2 regions of the Bradyrhizobium ontarionense genome follow, and region 2 is predicted to be linked to the other one. Evidence: riboswitches for the same ligand, from Rfam matches in the RefSeq annotation. Region 2 holds a riboswitch; the other holds the start of a gene.
What was found. Region 2 has a riboswitch for S-adenosylmethionine ahead of metX (homoserine O-acetyltransferase MetX). Riboswitches for the same ligand answer to the same signal wherever they lie in the genome.
Positions count from the first base shown of each region.

Region 1: linked by a shared signal. The riboswitch ahead of LQG66_RS27170 (O-succinylhomoserine sulfhydrylase) and the one ahead of metX (homoserine O-acetyltransferase MetX) in region 2 are both predicted to bind S-adenosylmethionine.

Region 1 covers NZ_CP088156.1:6,188,059-6,194,058, reverse strand. Annotated here, with positions in the region: gene LQG66_RS27180 (MATE family efflux transporter) at 1-1,032, opposite strand, end outside; gene LQG66_RS27175 (2'-deoxycytidine 5'-triphosphate deaminase) at 1,175-2,281, opposite strand; SAM riboswitch at 2,393-2,472, shown strand; gene LQG66_RS27170 (O-succinylhomoserine sulfhydrylase) at 2,548-3,756, shown strand; gene LQG66_RS27165 (SGNH/GDSL hydrolase family protein) at 3,874-5,028, opposite strand; gene LQG66_RS27160 (SGNH/GDSL hydrolase family protein) at 5,043-5,798, opposite strand; gene LQG66_RS27155 (OpgC domain-containing protein) at 5,798-6,000, opposite strand, start outside.
Region 2 covers NZ_CP088156.1:6,596,191-6,602,190, forward strand. Annotated here, with positions in the region: gene hisC (histidinol-phosphate transaminase) at 1-454, opposite strand, end outside; gene LQG66_RS29100 (chorismate mutase) at 496-1,329, opposite strand; SAM riboswitch at 1,529-1,608, shown strand; gene metX (homoserine O-acetyltransferase MetX) at 1,691-2,950, shown strand; gene metW (methionine biosynthesis protein MetW) at 2,954-3,622, shown strand; gene LQG66_RS29115 (ATP-grasp domain-containing protein) at 4,529-5,746, shown strand.

The sequences.
Region 1 (6,000 bases), 410 kb from region 2:
AAAGGAGACGAGCCCCGCGGTCCAGGCGATCTGGCGGGCGCGCGCCGCTTTGTCAGCTCCGATCGCCATCCCGACCATCGGCACCGAGGCCATACCGATGGAGAACGCAACGGTCGTCATCATGAACTCGAGCCGCGCGCCGATGCCGTAACCGGCGAGCACGGCCGTGCCGAAGCTCGCAAGCATGTGCGTGAAGATCGCGATCGACAGCACCGATTGCAGCGGCGAGAAGCAGGCGATGGCACCGACCTTGAGAATGTCGGCGAACATCGCACGGCTGATCTTCAGTCCACGCAGCTTCGGCCTGACACCGGCGCGGCCGGAGAACAGGTACCAGCCCATCACCGAGATGCTGACGCAGAAGGCCAGCAGCGCGCCGGCCGCGACGCCGCGCATGCCAAATCCCAGACCCAGGCTCAGCGTCCCACCGAGCACGATCTGCAGCAGCGCCGAGTTCAGGATCAGGAACGACGGCAGCTTCATGTTGCCGGTACCGCGCAGGATGCCGGCCATCGAGTTCATCAGCCAGGGCAGGATGGCCCCGCCGAAGAAGATCTGCACATAGGCGACCGCGTGGCTCAGCACCGCGCCGCGGCCGCCGAGCGTTTCCAGCAGACGCGGCCCGAACACGAGCATGCCGATCATGAAGCTCGCGCCGAACACGAGCGAGATCAGCAGCGCATGCGAGGCGAGCGTCGAGGCCCGCTCGGTGTCGCCAGCGCCAAGCGCTCGCGCGATCGCGGAGGCGACGCCGCCGCCCATGGCGCCACCGGACATCGTCATGGTGAGGATCACCAGCGGGAACACCAGCGCCATCGCCGCCAGGGCCTCGATGCCGAGCCGGCCGATATAGGAGGTCTCGGCGATGACGACGCAGGTGCCAGCCGAGTTCGCGATGATGTTCGGCCAGGCCAGCGACAACAGCGTGCGCAGGATCGGTCCATCGACGAGCGCATTCCGCACCGGCTTCGCAACGTGCGGCAACGATCGCCCTTCGTCGACCGGACTATCGGCCAAGCCGATCTCGGACATGTTCACTCCCCGCCGGGCCGCGCTCGTCGTCGCAGCCGTTTATCGTTCAATCGCCTGATCGTCCGAGCCTTTCCTAGCACACTGCCGGAGCGCGCCCCGTGCGGCCTGCGCATTGGGGGTGCGCTTGGCGCGCGCAGCCGGGCTAGAGGCGGAAATGCTTGGAGAGCTTGAGGCCCTGGGCCTGGTAGTTGGAGCCGATGCGGCTGCCATACATCGCGTTCGGTCGCGCCAGCATCTTCTCATAGACGAGCCGGCCGACGATCTGGCCGTGCTCGAGGATGAACGGCACCTCGCGCGAGCGCACCTCCAGCACGGCGCGCGACCCCTGCCCGCCGGCGCCGGCGTAACCGAAACCGGGATCGAAGAAGCCGGCGTAGTGGACGCGGAATTCGCCGACCAGGGGATCGAACGGCACCATCTCCGCGGCGTAGTCCGGCGGCACCTGCACGGCTTCCTTCGAGGCCAGGATGTAGAACTCGCCGGGATCGAGAATCAGGCTGCCGTCGGAACGCGCCTTGATCGGCTCCCAGAACTCCTCGATCGGATAGCCGGCGCGACGATCGATATCGACGACACCGGTGTGGCGCTTGGCGCGGTAGCCGACGTAGCCGTTGGCATTGGCGCCGGACAGATCGACCGACAGCGCGACGCCGCCGGCGAGATCGGCGTCGTCGCGATCGACCAGCCGCTCGGCCTGATGCAGCGCGTTCAGCTCGTCCTCTGACAGCACCGCGTCGCGATAGCGGAAGCGGACTTGCGACAGGCGCGAGCCCTCGCGCAACAAGACCGGAAACGTCTTGGGGCTGATCTCCGCATAGAGCGGGCCGTGATAGCCGGCGCCGATCATGTCGAAGCGGCGGGTGCCGTCGGCGATCACGCGCGTGAACACGTCGAGCCGTCCGGTCGAGCTCTTCGGGTTCGCCGCCGCCACGATGTCCTTCGGCAGCGCCAGGCTCTCCAGCAGCGGCACGATGTAGACGCAGTTGGTCTCCAGCACCGCGCCGTCGGCGAGCGAGAACTCGTGCAGCTTCAATTCGTCGATGCGCTCGGCGACCGTCGATCCCGGCCCGGGGAGAAAGCTCGCGCGCACGCGGTAGGCGACGTCGCCGAGCCGCAGATCCAGGCTCGCGGGCTGGATCTGACTCTCGACGAAATCATAGGCGGGGATGATCAGACCGGCCTCCGCCATCGCCACGATCATGCGGTCGGGCAGGATGCCATGGGCGTCGGGGCTAAGCGAAAACGGCAAGACCTGATCCTTTGCAGGCGCCGGAACGGCGGCTGATCAGCCTATATAGGGTCTTTTTACCGGTTATCCGATGGCAGGCTTGACGGAAAGGCCGGTTGCGACTAAGAGCACGACTTATCCCGTGGTGATTTGAGCCGGCCGGCTTGCAGCCACGTTAAATAAGTCGCTAAACAGGCCGGGGACGATTGTGATCCCGGCCGTGAGGAGTTGTCCCAGGCCGGTTTTTTTGTGCCTACGTTTCTGAACGTGGTCACGATGGAGGTCACATGTCGAAGTCCCCCGCGAAGTCGCCGGCGTCGCTGAGCCACTATCGCCCCGAAACCCGCCTGGTGCATTCCGGCACGCTGCGTTCCGAATTCGGCGAGACCGCCGAAGCGCTCTACCTCACCCAAGGCTTCGTCTACGCCACCGCCGAGGAATGCGAGGCCCGCTTCAAGGGCGAGGATCCCGGCTTCATCTATTCGCGCTTCTCCAACCCGACGACGGCGATGTTCGAGCGCCGCATGATCGAGCTCGAAGGCGCTGAGGCCTGCCGCTCGGCCGCGACCGGCATGGCCGCCGTCACCACCGCGATCCTCGCACCCTTGCGCGCCGGCGATCACGTCGTCGCGGCGAAGGCGCTGTTCGGCTCGTGTCGCTACGTCGTCGAGGACCTGTTGCCGCGCTATGGCATCGAGTCGACGCTGATCGACGGGCTCGATCTCGACCAGTGGCAGAAGGCCGTCAGGCCGAACACCAAATCGTTCTTCCTGGAGAGCCCGACCAACCCGACCCTCGACGTGCTCGACATTCCCGCCATCGCCGAGATCGCGCATGCCCATGGCGCGCGGCTGATCGTCGACAACGTGTTCGCCACCCCGATCTGGCAGAGCCCGCTCGCGCTCGGCGCCGACGTCGTGGTGTATTCCGCGACCAAGCATATCGACGGCCAGGGCCGCTGCCTCGGCGGCGTGATCCTGTCGTCGGAAGCCTTCATCGCCGAGCACATCCACAACTTCATGCGCCAGACCGGCCCGTCGATCTCGCCGTTCAACGCCTGGGTCTTGCTCAAGGGACTCGAGACCTTGGCGGTGCGCGTGCGCGCGCAGACCGAGACGGCGGGCAAGGTGGCGGACTTCCTCGCTCAGCATCCGAAGATCTCGCGGCTGATCTATCCCGGGCGCGAGGACCATCCGCAGGCCGCGACCGTGCGCAAGCAGATGCGCGCCGGCTCGACCCTGGTCGGCTTCGAGGTGAAGGGCGGCAAGGCCGGCGCGTTCCGCACGCTCAACGGCCTGAAGCTCGCGCGCATCTCCAACAATCTCGGCGACGCCAAGACGCTGGTGACCCATCCCGCGACGACCACGCATCAGCGGCTGGCGCCGGAAGCGCGCGCCGAGCTCGGCATCAGCGAGGGTTTCATCCGCTTCTCCGCAGGCCTCGAGCATGCGGATGATCTGATCGCGGATCTCGACGCTGCCCTGAGGGCAGCGTAGCGAATAGGGAGTAGTTGATCTCATCCCTATTCGCTGCTCGCCACTCGCTGCACACCTCGTCGATCGAGATCCCGGGTTCGCTCGCGCTGCGAGCGCCCCGGGATGACGCCTTCGGCGTCACATCGGCCGGAAGGTCAGCAGGTCCGCCGGCGCGTTGATGCCGAGCTTGATCTGGCCGACGGAGCGAATGATGTCGTCGCCGAGCAGCTGGGCGAAGCAGGCATAGCCCCAGTCGCTCATGTGCAGCCCATCCGCGATGACGAACTCGTTCATCGGAATCTCCTGGCGCTCGTGCCAGTCGCGCATCACCTCGAAGCGCGGGAAGATGCCGGCGTGATGCAGCTCGGCGACGCGGCTGAGCAGCTTGTTCATGCGGCTGGCGTTCTCCGGCCGCTCGTTGACCCGCGGCGAATACTGCAGGTCGACCAGCACGACGTCGGACGCCGCGGCCTGAATCTTGGCGACGCCGTCGTCGACCAGCTTGGCCGTCTCAGACGGATCGAGATCGCGCAGCACGGCGTTGGTGCCGACCTGCCAGATCACCAGATCGGGATGACGGTCGATCACCGACGTCTCCAGCCGCTTCATCATCTCCGGCGCATCCTCGCCGCCGACGCCGGCATTGATGACGCTGATATCGGCCATCGGATATTGCCGGCGCAGCTGCGCAGCGAGCCGGTTCGGATAGGTGTAGTCCGGCGCGCTCGCGCCATAGCCCTGCGTGGAGGACGAGCCGAACGCGACGATCACGACCGGCAGGCCCGAGGCGAGCTTGTTTGCGACATGCGGCAGCGAGATGAAGTTCTTCTTCGCAACACCCTTCGGCGGCAGGCACGGCACGCGGTTGAAGATGTCGGAGGCGGATTTTGCGACCTGCTTGACCTTGTCGATCGCCCGCTCCGTGAAACCCTTCTGCGGCGGCGTCGCAGCGGCGGATTGCGCAGCCGCGGGCGGCGTACCGGGCCCCGACTGGGGGCTCGTCGTTGCCGGCGCAGTCGTCGTCGCCGGCTGCCCGGTCGCAGCCAGCGGACGCACGGCGGCAACCTGCCCCGGCGCCTGATTGCCCGCCTGGGCAACCGTGACGTGACCGAGTGACGGTCGCAGCTCACCGACCGACAGGGCCTGCGTGTCGGGAAGCGTGGCCGGCACAGCCGGGGCGGCGCTCTGTGCATGCACCATGTGCGGGCTTAACGAGAGAGCGAACGCCATTGCAGCAACAGCCGACAGCTTCTCCCATGTTTCAGATACGCGGTGACACCCGTTGAAAGTCATGAACCCAACAAACCTTAGTTCTGCGCGGGGCCGATATGCGCTGCGTCGATGACGAACTTCGACAGCGCCCGGCCGAGACAGTCATGAACCTGCCTGGCCAGCTCGATCCCATGCGTCGGATTGAACAGATCGAAATCACCCTGCTCGTTCCACTGCCGCATGATCGCAAAGCGATCGAACAGCGGGATGTCGCGCTGTTGCGCCACCACCCGCATGTTGTCGATGTAGGGCGGCACGGAGATCAGCGTCTCCGTTCGCGGGCTGTATTGCAGGTTCATCAAGATGACGTCAGCCCCCGCATTCTGTAGCGTCACGACACCGTCATTGACGGCCTGGCGAAACTCATCAGGATCGATCGATCTCATGGCGTCGACAGTCCCGGTTTGCCAGATGACCAAATTAGGCCTTTTTCCTTCCACCAGTTTAACAAGATTGCCAGCGATTTCCTCGGCGGTCTTCTTCGGCTGCAGCTCGACGCTGAGATTGACGGTGACGGACGGCAGCTTCTCTTTCAGAGATGCCTGCAACCGGGCGGGGTAGGCATTGGTGTCGGACGTATTGATGATGGCCGATGACCGGCTTCCGACCACCAGAATATCCAGCGTCCGGCCGTTCTTGACGGCCTCAGCAACTTTCGGCAGCGAGCTCTCGGTAGTCAGCAGGTAGGCCGGCACCTCGCAGTTCTGCGGCGCGTCTTCGGCGCGCGCCGACACCGCCAGCGAAACAGCCAGCGCCGCGATACCAAACCTTAACCACGAGACGGACTTCATCAGCCCCCTCCAGCCAGATCAGCGTTGCTGCGCGCACCCTTTCGCGCTGCACCCTTATCGGCCTCACGCTTGTACCACGAAATCAACGAGGCAACTCCCCACATGGCGAGGATGCCGCAAAGGCTGATCATCGCGTGCATCATGGCGCCGCCGGACACTTCGGCAAGCACGAAGTGGCCCGCAAACGCCAGAAACACGCCGA
Region 2 (6,000 bases):
TGGTGCGCGGCGTCACCGCGGCCAGGATCGCATCGACGTCGGTGCGATACTCTTTCTCGGACGCGATGACGCTCTTGGCGCCGCAGCCCATGGTCGCGATCGGATAGACCAGGAACCCGTGCGTGGTCGAGATCGCCTCGTCGCCCTGGCCGAGAAAAGTGTGCGCCAGCAGATTGAGGATCTCGTCGGAGCCGGCGCCGCAGACGATGCGGTCGGGATCGAGGCCAAAGCTACGGCCGATCGCTTCGCGCAGCACCCGCGAGGTGCCTTCGGGATAATCCTCCAGATGCGTGGCCGTGCTCTTGAACGCCTCGATCGCCTTGGGCGAGGGACCGAACGGGGTCTCATTGGCCGACAGCTTGAACACCTTGCGGCCCGGCTCCGGCTTCGGGCTCTTGCCGGGCGTGTAGGGCGCAATATCGAGGATGCCGGGATTCGGCACGGGGCGGGACATCATCAACTCCGGAAAGTCTCTCGGGACGGGCGCGAGGCGCCTCAGCTGGGAACCGTATAGCGTTTTGCATGGCCGCCGACGAGGGCCGTCGAGCGTACCGAGGCGCCCGCCGCGATCAGGGCAGCCTTGATTTTTTCGAGGTTCGAAGGTGCCTCGATCGACACCAGCAGTGCGGCGCTGTCGAAGGCGGTATCAGGGACCGCGACGACGTCGGCGAGCGGCGACAGCGCGCGGGACACTTGCGCATTCCAGCCGGATACGCGGATGCTCCAGGTCTCGACCTCCAGCACCAACGCATCGTCGGCCACGCGCGACACCGCGAACACCGGCAACGCCGCCGGATGATCGGCGCGCTCGATGAAGGGCATCCGCGCGATGATCTTCGGCGCGCCCGCCGGCTCGAGCGTGATCCACCATGGCCCATGGCCCGAGGTCGCCGACACCAGCGCCAGATCGCCTTTCGAGCGCGCCACGGCTTCGACCGCGGCCTGCGCGCTGAAATGCGCGACGTAAGGCACCACGAAACCGAAATGGAACCGGGCGGAATCGCGCATCGCGGACTCGCCGACGGACACATCCGCGTGAACCGAGAACGGCGCCTGGACGTATGTGAACGTCGAGACGATGACGCGCCAGATGCCCTCGACGGTGTCGAGCGGCAGGATGCCGCGATGGCGCTGCACCAGGCGCCGCATCATGTCGGCCTCGCGCGCCGGCCGGAACGCCGAGCCGACCTCCTGGGTCTTCTTGACCTTGATCAGCCGGTCGATGATGTCGGCCCGCTGCATCAGCAACTGATGGACCTGTTCATCGATCGCGTCGATCTCCTTGCGCAATTCGGCGAGCGAGGGCGGGGCAGGCGGCGGGTTCGACATCGGAGTGCAACTCTTTGCTGGTCCCGCAAAACGGCGCGCGGCCGCACGGAACAGCGTCGTTCTGTCTGAAGCGGGAGACCTGCGCAACAGCAAGTTTACCTCGTGGTGCCCAGGGCTTGGCGCCGCTGCAGCCGCGGAATGCCCGGTCGGCGGTCAACCCCAGCTTGCCTTGACGAGGAGCGCCCGCGGGACTAGTTTCTGGCCGTTCCGTGGTCATTTGAGCCGGCCGGCTTGCAGCCACGTTAAAGAATTCGCTAAACAGGCCGGGGACGTTATCGATCCCGGCCGAACCCCAGTTCGGGCCGGGTTTTTCATGGCCTGATATGTCACGTGGTTCGGGAGCCCTTGCCGGATGGCCGGGGTGAGAGACATGACAGGCCTGACGCCGAAATCCACATCCGCGCTGCGCACGGTCGCGCCCCAGGAACCGTTGGAAGCACGCTTGGAGACACGCTCGGAGGAGCGCTCGCACGAGGTCGATCATCCGAGCTCGCTCGTCGCGCAGTTCGATGCCGCCAGGCCGCTGCATCTCGATTGCGGCGTCGACCTCGCGCCGTTCCAGATCGCCTACCAGACCTATGGCGAGCTCAACGCCGACAAGTCGAACGCGGTCCTGATCTGCCACGCGCTGACCGGCGATCAGCACGTCGCCAACCGCCATCCCGTCACCGGCAAGCCGGGCTGGTGGGAGACGCTGGTCGGCCCCGGCCGCCCGCTCGATCCCAGCCGCTATTTCATCATCTGCTCCAACGTGATCGGCGGCTGCATGGGTTCGACCGGGCCGGCCTCGCTGAACCCGGCCACCGGCAAGGTGTGGGGACTGGATTTTCCGATCATCACCATTCCCGACATGGTGCGCGCGCAGGCGATGCTGATCGATCATCTCGGCATCGATACGCTGTTCGCCGTGGTCGGCGGCTCGATGGGCGGCATGCAGGCGCTGCAATGGACGGTGGCCTATCCTGCCCGCGTGTTCGCGACGCTCGCGATCGCCTGCGCCACGCGCCACTCGGCGCAGAACATCGCGTTCCACGAGCTCGGCCGCCAGGCTGTCATGGCCGATCCCGACTGGGATCATGGCGGCTACGCCGACAAGGGCATCCATCCGCATCGCGGGCTCGCGGTGGCGCGGATGGCCGCGCACATCACTTATTTGTCCGACGCGGCGCTGCATCGCAAGTTCGGCCGCCGCATGCAGGACCGCGAGTTGCCGACGTTCTCGTTCGATGCCGACTTCCAGGTCGAGAGCTATCTGCGCTACCAGGGCTCGTCCTTCGTCGAGCGCTTCGACGCCAACTCCTATCTCTATCTGACGCGGGCGATGGACTATTTCGACATCGCCGGCGACCACGACGGCGTGCTGGCAGCGGCGTTCCGCGGCATCAAGACCCGCTTCTGCGTGGTGTCCTTCACCAGCGACTGGCTGTTCCCGACCTCGGAGTCGCGGGCGCTGGTGCATGCGCTCAACGCCTCCAGCGCGCGGGTGTCGTTCGCGGAGATCGAGACCGACAGGGGCCACGACGCGTTCCTGCTCGACGTGCCCGAGTTCTTCGAGATTGCCAGCGCCTTCCTCGACTCCGCCGGCAAGGCGCGCGGCCTTGCCGCGGTGAGGGGAGGCTGAGCCATGAACATGCAGCAAGGCGTTCTGCCGCTGAACGGCTTTTCCGGCGGCGAGGTGCTGGCCTATCGTCCCGATCATCTCCTGGTCGCCGGCATGGTCGAGCGCGGCTCCAAGGTGCTCGACATCGGCTGCGGCGATGGCGATCTGCTGCAACTGCTGGAGAGCCGCGGCATCGATGGGCGCGGCATCGAGCTGTCGCGTGAGGGCGTCAACCATTGCGTCGCCAAGGGGCTCGCGGTGGTGCAGGGCGACGCCGACACGGATCTGGTCGACTATCCCGACGATGCCTTCGACTACGTGATCCTGTCGCAGACGCTGCAGGCGACGCGCCGTCCCAAGACGGTGCTGGAGAATCTGCTGCGCATCGGCCGCCGCGCCATCGTCACCTTCCCGAATTTCGGCTTCTGGCGGCTGCGGCTGCAGCTCCTGGTCGGCGGCCACATGCCGCGCACCGACAACCTGCCCTTCACCTGGTACGACACGCCCAACATCCATTTCTGCACCATCAAGGATTTCGTGCAGCTGTGCGACGAGATCGGCGTCAAGATGGAGCGCGCCGTCGCGCTCGATGCCTACGCCCGCCCGCTGCGCGTCGCCATGCCCTGGTGGTTCTGGAACATGTTCGGCGAGCAGGGCGTGTTCCTGCTGAGCCGCGCGGAAAAGGGGCGGTAGGGGGCGGGCGTCGTTCGGTAGCGGCATTGTCGACCACGGAGGACGCGTCATTCTCCGCTGTCGTCCCGGCGAACGCCGGGACCATAACCACCGGCCGCGCTGAGACGACGACTGGCAGTTGCGCCTCACCGATCGATTCCGCGGTATGGGTCCCGGCGTTCGCCGGGACGACACGGGAGTGCTGGGCGACTTCATTGCGCAAGTCATACTTGCTCAAGTGTCCGCTTCACATCTCAAACAGCTGATGGCGTCACTACGCATTCCCGCGGCGCATTTGCGCCCGAGCTTTGCTGCAGGTCTCGCCTCCAGACAACGAAGAGGCGCAGGGAAGGCCGGATGCTGGCCGCACCCATGGCCCGCCTGCAGAAAAAATGCAGGCGGCAGGTACCACAGGTACGAGCCGGAACACCCGGCCTTCCCTGCGCGATGGTCTAACGGCTGCTTCGCGTTCTCCCCGGTGCGCCGGGCTTTTTGGCCACCGTTGCCTGCGCGACGCGTGAGCGTCGTCGCAAGCGTGATACCAGCGTCGGGGTATCAGGACCGCGCGACTTGACCGTGCGTGCCGGAATTGTTCGTCCGCGCGAGCGAACCCACGCGCAACCCGACACGCCCACCGCATCCCACCTCAGCGTTCATGACGACCGCGATACGCCCCTCTTGCTGTGAGGCGGGACGGGCGGAAACATGGAGCTGATTTGCCCGACGGTGCAAGCGCTCATCGTGCGACAAACTAACACGACGGGCAGTTGTCGCATGGCGTGCATGCGCGGATTACCCGTCGGGCAGACGTCGTCGTTCCGCGGCGTGCAAACGACATTGATGCAGCTCAACGCTCTCCAATAAAGTAGGCTAAGGTATTGGTCAGCGTCGCTCCTGATGCCGGGTGTCCGGCCGGGAGCGAAGATGATGAGGTCTTCGCCCATGCGCATCCTGCTGTCGGAAGGATCGGGCCTGACCTCGCGCCAGGTTGCAGGACGGCTGGGCGCGCTCGGCCATGAGGTCGAGCTTCTCTCGTCGACGCGCATCTGCCTGTCGCGCTTTACACGGCATGTGCGGGCCGTTCACGCGGTGCCGCGGTTCGGGCGCGATCCGTTCGGATGGCTCGCGGCGGCGGAACGGATCGCAGCCGAGCGCAGCATCGATCTGTTGTTTCCGACGCAGGAGCAGGTGACCGTCCTGTCAGCGCGCCGTCCGCATCTGCGGGTTGCGACCGTCGTGCCGCCCTTCCAGAGTCTTGCGCGCGTGCAGGATAAGATTTCCGCCTATCATACGCTTGAAGCGGTTGGCGCGCCGCAGCCCCGCACTTTCCTGATTGCAACTCCCGACGACCTCCGTGACATCACCACCTACCCGGTTTTTCTGAAGCGGCCGGTCAGCACGGCAAGCTCGGGCGTACGGCGCGTTGGTAACGCTAAGGAGCTCGAGCGGGTGGCGCGCGAGCTGGGTATCGGACGATCGGAGCTGATTGCGCAGGTCCAGGCATCGGGTCCGCTCGCGATGGTCCAGGCCGTCGCGGACCGTGGCCGGCTGGTCGCGCATCACGCCTGCCTTCGCGTGCGTGAGGGCGTCGGCGGCGGAGCGTCGCTGAAGGAGAGCGTCGTGTTGCCGGGACTGGCCGAGATGCTGGCCCGGCTGGTCGCGTCGCTCGACTGGCATGGCGGCCTGTCGATGGACGTGATCATCGGCGATGCCGGCCCGGTCATCATCGACGTCAACCCGCGGCTGGTCGAACCCGCCAACGCGTTCGCGGCCGGCGTCGATCTCGTTGCGTCCATGCTCGATGTCGCGGTCGGCGTGCCGGTTTCGGAGCAGCCGGCCGGCATGGTGGGCGTGCGCACGCGCCAGACGCTGCTCGCGATCCTCGGAGCCGCCGAACAGAGCGGATCGCGCAGTGCCGTGTTACGCGAAGCCATCGATGCGATCTTCGCGCGCGGTGATTATGCCGGATCGACCGAAGAGCTCACGCCGATTGCGGGCGATCCGCGCGCGGCGCTTCCTGTCCTCGCCGCGCTCGGGGCGTCGCTGATCAGCCCGTCGCTGTGGCGCAAATTCCATGCTGGCGCGGTCGGTCCCTACGCGGTCACGCCGGAGGCATGGGCGGAGATCCGCGCTGCGGCAGGGTGACGGCCTCTCTTGCGGCAAGAAGAATAGTCGACGCTTTTAGATTGGATATCGCCATTTCAGCGCACGTCGCAGACCACGCAAGATCACAATGATGGCGATGGCGGCTACAGGAATGAGGAGATCGGCGATTGCCGGCGGATGGTGGTGATACAGATCACCTCTGCCATCCGAGCGAAGACGAGTGCGTTCCAATAGGGGGTGAGCGCAACAGGCCTGCTGCCGCCAATTGGCTTGCGAACAACAACACGACGGGC